DNA from 2 places in the Exiguobacterium sp. s6 genome. Region 1 is predicted to be linked to the other one. Evidence: riboswitches for the same ligand, from Rfam matches in the RefSeq annotation. Region 1 holds a riboswitch; the other holds the start of a gene.
What was found. A riboswitch is a leader RNA that binds a small molecule or an ion and turns the genes downstream of it on or off. The one in region 1 is predicted to bind FMN.
Positions count from the first base shown of each region.

Region 2: it holds a riboswitch for FMN, as region 1 does, so the genes downstream of both, KNP75_RS04140 (ECF transporter S component) here and ribD (bifunctional diaminohydroxyphosphoribosylaminopyrimidine deaminase/5-amino-6-(5-phosphoribosylamino)uracil reductase RibD) in region 1, are expected to answer to the same signal.

Region 1 covers NZ_JACSLN010000001.1:573,332-576,829, reverse strand. Annotated here, with positions in the region: gene ribA (GTP cyclohydrolase II) at 1-22, opposite strand, end outside; gene ribE (riboflavin synthase) at 22-663, opposite strand; gene ribD (bifunctional diaminohydroxyphosphoribosylaminopyrimidine deaminase/5-amino-6-(5-phosphoribosylamino)uracil reductase RibD) at 644-1,723, opposite strand; FMN riboswitch at 1,876-2,018, opposite strand; gene KNP75_RS02995 (undecaprenyl-diphosphate phosphatase) at 2,112-2,924, opposite strand; gene KNP75_RS02990 (homing endonuclease associated repeat-containing protein) at 3,378-3,498, shown strand, end outside.
Region 2 covers NZ_JACSLN010000001.1:794,614-798,111, forward strand. Annotated here, with positions in the region: gene KNP75_RS04130 (NupC/NupG family nucleoside CNT transporter) at 1-256, shown strand, start outside; gene KNP75_RS04135 (nucleotidyltransferase family protein) at 370-894, opposite strand; gene KNP75_RS04140 (ECF transporter S component) at 1,024-1,611, opposite strand; FMN riboswitch at 1,771-1,912, opposite strand; gene KNP75_RS04145 (HesB/IscA family protein) at 2,010-2,366, shown strand; gene KNP75_RS04150 (hypothetical protein) at 2,407-2,649, opposite strand; gene KNP75_RS04155 (NAD-dependent epimerase/dehydratase family protein) at 2,777-3,498, shown strand, end outside.

The DNA.
Region 1 (3,498 bases):
CTTCTTCAATCGTGTGGAACATTACCATCCCGCCTTTCCATACCCTTGCGACGCCAGTGATTCAAGCGTCATCGGTTTTTGATTTACGAGTTTTTCCATATATTTAGCCAACATGTCACATTCCAAATTGACCGCGTCTCCTGCCTGTTTCATCCCGAGCACCGTCTCGCTGTACGTATGTGGGATGAGTGACAACGTGAATCCGCGTTCGGTGACATCAAACACCGTCAAGCTCGTCCCGTCGACCGAGATCGAACCTTTCGGGACGATATAGCGGAGGAGCGACGGCTCACAGCTGATGTCGACATAGACGGCGTTCGCGAGCGACCGTTTTTTGACGATACGCCCGACCCCGTCGACGTGACCCGAGACGAAATGGCCGCCGAAGCGTCCGTTCGCGGGCATGGCCCGCTCCAAGTTGACGCTCGTACCGGGGCGGACCCCGTCGAGACTCGACGCCTTGAGCGTCTCCGGCATGACGTCGACCGAGAAACTATCACGGTCGAACGTCGTCACCGTGAGACAGATGCCGTTGACAGAGATGCTGTCACCGAGCTTCACATCCTCGAGGACGATCTTTCCGCTCAGCGTGAGCCGGAGAGACGGACCGTTCCGCTTTACTGCCTTGACACTACCAATCTCTTCAACGATTCCCGTGAACATTGGACTCCTCCTTTCGCATGATCAGTTTGATGTCGGTGCCGAGCGTCTCCACCGATTGAACCTCATACCGTTCGACCGCATCGAGCGGCCCATCATGATGCGAGCGGTAGAAACCGCCCTTGCCGCCGAATACGCGTGGCGACTGGTACATGACCCACTCGTCGACGAACTGTCCGTCCAAGAGTGAAGTGACGAGCGTCGGTCCCGCTTCAACGAGCAGGCGGCCGATGCCGCGTGCGTAGACGTCTTGTAGGACAGCTTCGAGCGATGTGTAGTCGGCGATTTCGACGCCATTCGCTGCCAGCGCGTCACGTTTCGCTCGGTCGTCCGACGTCGTGTACAGAAGCACCGGATTGTCGTTCGCCGTCCGCACGAGCTGGCTCGATAGCGGCGTACGCAACTCACGGTCGAGCACGATGCGGAGCGGCTGTGTCGTCTCGCGGTCGAGCCTGACAGTCAGGGCCGGATCATCGGCGAGCACGGTGCCGACACCGGTCAAGATGGCATCGACCGTCGCACGCAGTTCATGGACGTCCTGTCTCGCTTCCGTCCCGGTCACCCATTTGCTGTCACCGTGATCAAGCGCGACTTTGCCGTCGAGGCTCGTCGCCGTCTTCAAGATGACGTACGGTCGTCTCGTCTCGAGCGACCGCAAGAACGCCGTATTGAGCGCTCGCGCCTCGCTTTCGAGCAACCCGACCTCGACGTCAATCCCGGCCGCTTTCAACCGGGCGATGCCGCGCCCTGAGACGAGCGGATTCGGGTCTTCCATCGAGATGACGGCACGCTTGATGCCAGACTCGACGAGCAGGTCGGCACACGGCGGCGTCTTGCCGTAATGCGAGCACGGTTCGAGCGTGACGTACATCGTCGCACCGTAGGCGGCAGCGCCGGCCATGCGGATGGCGTGCACCTCGGCGTGCGCTTCCCCTGCCTTCAAGTGAGCGCCGAACCCGACGACCCGGCCGTCCTTGACGACGACGGCGCCGACGCGCGGGTTGATGCCGGTCGATGAGGCGGACTTGGCCAATTGGATAGCTTGTTGCATGTACTGATTCATAATCTCCCTCCTTATTTCGCACAAACAAAAAGACCTCAAGGAATGATCCTCAAGGTCTCGGTGGGAGGTGTCGGTCGTCATTTGGGCAAGCCAAATAAGCGTTTTCTTTACAGAAAAACGTACGACGAACTACAGGTCGCGTGGACCTGTTCTGTTTCCTTCTCCCATCCAGACTATACTGTCGGCTCTAGAATCGCACTAGATCCACCGTTCGCACAAGTGCGCCCGGGTCACGGACTTAAGGCTCGCGCCTATCACCGCCGGTTGGGACTTTCACCCGACCCCGAAGGAATATTTGTTTGTACGCTTCCACTTTAGCGCAAAAATAAATCGATGGCAAAACGAAATGCGCAAAAAGGCGCCGCTCGTTTGAGCAGCGCCTTCACAATCATGCCAAGAATAGGACGACGAGAAGACCGACGATCCAGCAATAGAACGAGAAATATTTGAGCTCGCCTTTCGCCATGATGTGTTGGAACCATTTGAGCGAGATGGCCGTGAGCGCATACGAGGCGATGAACGCCAAGATGAGCGGTCCAAACAGTTCACGCGTTTCCGGATTCGTGAACAGCGCCGGTCCATCTAAAATCATCGTCCCGAGACTGACCGGGATGAATAAGAAGAACGAGAAGCGGAGGGCCGACTCTTGCTTGATGCCGAGGAGCATCGCCATGACGATTGTGGCGCCGGAGCGGCTGATCCCTGGAATGAGTGCGACCGCTTGAGCAAGTCCAATCAAAATCGCGTCGCGGAGCGTGATGCCGCCGTCGCCTTTGTTCCCGCGCATGTTGCGGATGAACCAGAGCGCAAGCCCGGTCAAGATGAGCGTGTAACCGACCGTGGCGACTCCACCGAGCGTCTCCCCGATCCAATCACCGAACAAGACACCGAGCAAACCAGCCGGGACGGTCGCGACGAGCAAGAGCCCGATGAACTTAACATCAATCATCGTCTCGTCGCTGCGATCTTTCTTAAATAAGAACGTCCACAGACTGACGACGAGACGGACGACGTCTTTCCGATAAATCGTCAAGACGGCGAGCAGCGAGGCAAAGTTCACGAATATCTCGAACGAGAGTCCCGGCAGTTCGATATCGAACAGCTCTTGGAAGATGACCAAGTGACCGCTTGACGAAATCGGGATCGGCTCCGTGAAGCCTTGAATCAAACCGAGCAGTAAGTAGAACAACCATATTGTCATATCGTAATATCCTCTTTTCTTTTTTACATCAATTCCATTATTTTAGCAGACCGTCTGTTTCACTGACCAGCCTTTCAAAAAAAATTCGTTATTTTCAAAACTTTCATTGATTAGTCTGAAAATTAAATTTATTATAGAAGAGTACTCAACTGGTGCAACGGTGATGACCCCATTGGCCAGTTGGGTACTTTTTCGTACAGAATATGACATTTACGCCATCATAAAACTTTTTGTTTACAATTGAACCCATTTAATATTAAATTTGTAATAGAACTGTTACCATTTTTTCAAAGTGTAACCAGGGCTTTAGACCTATCGGTTCATAAAATCGGTTTAAAAAAAACTTGAAGAATGCACTTATAAATTGTAAAAACTGGCCGATAGTATGATTGTAGAAGCAACTTCGTCATCTTTGTCGGTTCAGATATGAGTCCATGGAAGGAGGAACCATCATTGAGTCAAACGCTATCCACTAAATCCCACCACTTGTCCACCGAGCAACAGAGGATGATTCACTGTATCCGTCTACTCGGCGACTTGTTGAAGGAACGTCCACGTCGCTCTGTGTATCGTC
Region 2 (3,498 bases), 220 kb from region 1:
GTTGAACGAATTCGTCGCTTTCTCTGAATTCGCACCAATCATCGGTTCTGGTGACCTCTCGGCACGTACGGAAGCTATGATCGCGTTCGCACTCTGTGGATTCGCCAACATCTCATCACTCGCCATCCTTCTCGGTGGTCTTGGTGGAATGGCGCCGAACCGTCGGAACGACATCGCGCGCATGGGTGTCCTCGCGATTCTCGCAGGTACGCTTGCCAACTTGATGTCAGCGACACTCGCTGGTCTTCTTCTCTAATCAAACACGGTATACTCAGAGTGATCACTTCGGTGGTCACTCTTTTTCGTTGTGACGTTTATGAATGAACAGCAAAAAACCGACCGTAAGGCGGTGGGTTTCACTAGTGTTTATCATCCCTGACGAGGTATATCCACTTCTTGGAGTCTCGGCCAAGTGGCTTGCCAATTCTTTTTATTAATCCGGGCTCGATAAATATGATGTTGTGAAGAGTCGTTCGCAAAGGCCGGGGTCGGTCGTAACTTTAGTTCGACTATGTCGTCGATACCGTAAGGGGCGGCCAGCTTCAAGCGTCCGCCCGCATCAAGACTGACACCGATGGCCGTGACCGTCTCAGGGAAATGGGCCAAGGCGTCGACCGCAGATTGATACGGTGGCAATTGATTGACCAGATGCATGCGGGCCTGGTTTTTGACCGACCAAGGGACGTTCGGTAACAGGTCGTGCAGTTGTGCCTCATACTGTTTTTCAATCGCCTCGTCGATGTGAGATCGGTCAAAGTAGATGACATCGACGTCCTCGGTCGGCGTCGGTACTTCGTAGCCGTGCGCGTCATCCCATATTTTTGCCCGCACGTATCCGGCACAAATCCACCAATCGGGTAAACCGAGCGAAGCGACGATTGTCAACAGACGCATCAGTTCCACATCAGTCTCTAAAAAATGGGTCACATCTTCAGTCGTGTTCAATCCATCTCCTCCTATTCTCTCATTAGCATAGCGTACCTATACAAAAAGCACCTAGACCGGGGTCTAGGTGCTTGTCAGTTACGCTTGAAGTTGCATGCGCTGGCGTTCGATCCACGGCTTCAATTTGAGGAAGAGTGGGACGAACAAGGCGCTGATCAACAAGGCCTTAATGAAGTTGAACGGCAAGATACCGTATAGGACGAGGTCCGTTTTGACTGCCGGTTGCGCCATCTCGGTCATGCCGAAGAAGAACGCGTAGGCTGGTAAGATGAGCAAATAGTTCAAGATCGCCAAGCTGAGTGCCATCGTGATCGTACCGGCCACGAGGCCTGAAGCGAGCGCTTTATTCGTTTTACGTTTATGGTAGAACCATGCGACCGGATACATGAAGGCGACACCTGCAAAGAAGTTCGCGACTTCACCGACCGGAACGCCGCCACCGTTGAAGACATAGTAGAGGACGTTTTTTAGAGCGACGACCACGACGCCTGCGAGTGGGGAGAACACGATCCCGGCGACGAGCGCGGGAATGTCACTGAAATCCACTTTTAGGAACGGTGGTAGGAAAGGCAGCGGGAAGTTAAAGAGCATGAGGACAAAAGAAATGGCCCCGAGCATCGATAGCGTCACCAGTGTTGTCAATCGTTTGTTGCGCGTTGTTTTCATCAAAATCTCTCCTTTTGTCGCTCCTTGATGAATGGCACCCGTCGCATAGAAAAACCCGATTGTATCAAACAATCGGGAGAGTTTACGCGCATACGAAATAGATGCTCTCATCGGTGTTTAGACCACGCCGAAGAAAACATCCGGATATCGGTCGGATGCCGCCATCTTCTCCCATCCAGACTTTACTGTCGGCTTTCGAATCTCACGAAATCAGCAAGCAACGCCTTGCTCGCTCACGGGCTGAGAAGAACTTGTCTTCAATACCGCCGGTCGGGAATTTCACCCTGCCCCGAAGATGGAACGATTTAATTTTTTTTGTTACAGTTTAGTTATACAAGATATTTCACAAAATCTCAAGTCAGTTGACTTGAAGTTAAGATAACGAAGGAGGAGTTCAGATGATTCATTTGACAGAATCAGCCGCATTACAAGTCATCGATATGATGAAACAGACCGAACGCCCCGACGACCAGTACTTGCGGATCAAAGTGCAAGGGGGCGGGTGTACCGGCCTGTCTTACGGGATGGGGTTTGATGAGGATAAGACAGACAAGGACGTTCAGTTTGACCACCACGGCGTCCGTGTCATCGTCGCCGAAGCCGATCACGGGGTCGTCGACGGTCTCGAGATCGACTATAAGCAGTCGATGCTCGGAGGCGGCTTCACGATTAAAAACCCGAACGCCATCGCCACGTGCGGTTGCGGCTCGAGTTTCCGGACGGCGTCGAACGCCGGGACACCTGGGGATTGCTAAACGAAAGGCCAATCATGTTCATGATTGGCCTTTTTTGTATTCAGTCTGTCTCTTCAATCAGAATTAATCGAATGAGTTTCGAAGCCGCGTCTAACTCGATTTGATGTTGCCAAGGACGAAACGCTGTGATTTTACACGTGTCGTTCGTGATGCGGAACGAACAGACGCTCTCTTCCTCTTGGTCAAGGACCGAGTAACGGCTGAAGTCCGATAAGCTTTGGTAAATGGCATATTGTGTCGGTAATTCACACGACCATCCTTTTTCTAATGTGATCTGATGCATGCGTCTCGCCTCTTTCTTGTCTATATATATAAGAATAACAAAAATATTCAAGGATGTGGAAGATTAGTCGAGAGGATGCAAGGGAAAATGAAAAGAGATGTCATTTCATGTAGGAGGGGCAGGGACGATGAGAAAAGTATTGATTTTCGGTGGCTCACGCTATTTTGGAAAGCGGTTGGCGCTTCGGTTGGCGGAGGCCGGTGACGATGTGACGATTGTGACGCGTGGACAACTGCAAGTACCCGAGGCGGAGGGCATCCGGTCGATCAAAGGGGACCGGCAGTCGGTGGCGACGATGAAAGATTTGTCACGCGACCATTACGACCTCGTCTATGACAATATTTGCTTTAACCCGTACCAGGCAAAGATCGCCTCGGACGCTTTCATGGACCAGGTCGGTAAATATGTGCTCACGTCGACGATGTCGGTTTATGCGCCAGACGCCGAGTTGAAAGAAAGTGATTTCAATCCGCTCCATCATGACTATCATCTCGAATCCGAACATGATTACGGGCAAGGGAAGCGAGAGGCTGAGTCTTATTTCTTCCATCGCGCCTCGTTCCCGGTCGCGACGGTCCGCTTGCCAATCGTGCTCGGACCCGACGACTATACAGACCGTCTCAAGTTTTATATCGACGCCGTCCGACGGGAAGAGCCGATCGTGCTGCATCATCCGGAAGCGAAGATGGGATTCATCTCAAGCTTTGAGGCGGCCGCCTTTCTAGAATGGGTCGGTCGGGCGAACGTGACCGGACCGTTCAACGCGGCGAGTGAAGGGGTCATCTCGCTCGGGGCACTCATGGAACGGATCGGCCATCACTTAAATAAACCGGTCCAGATCATCAAAGA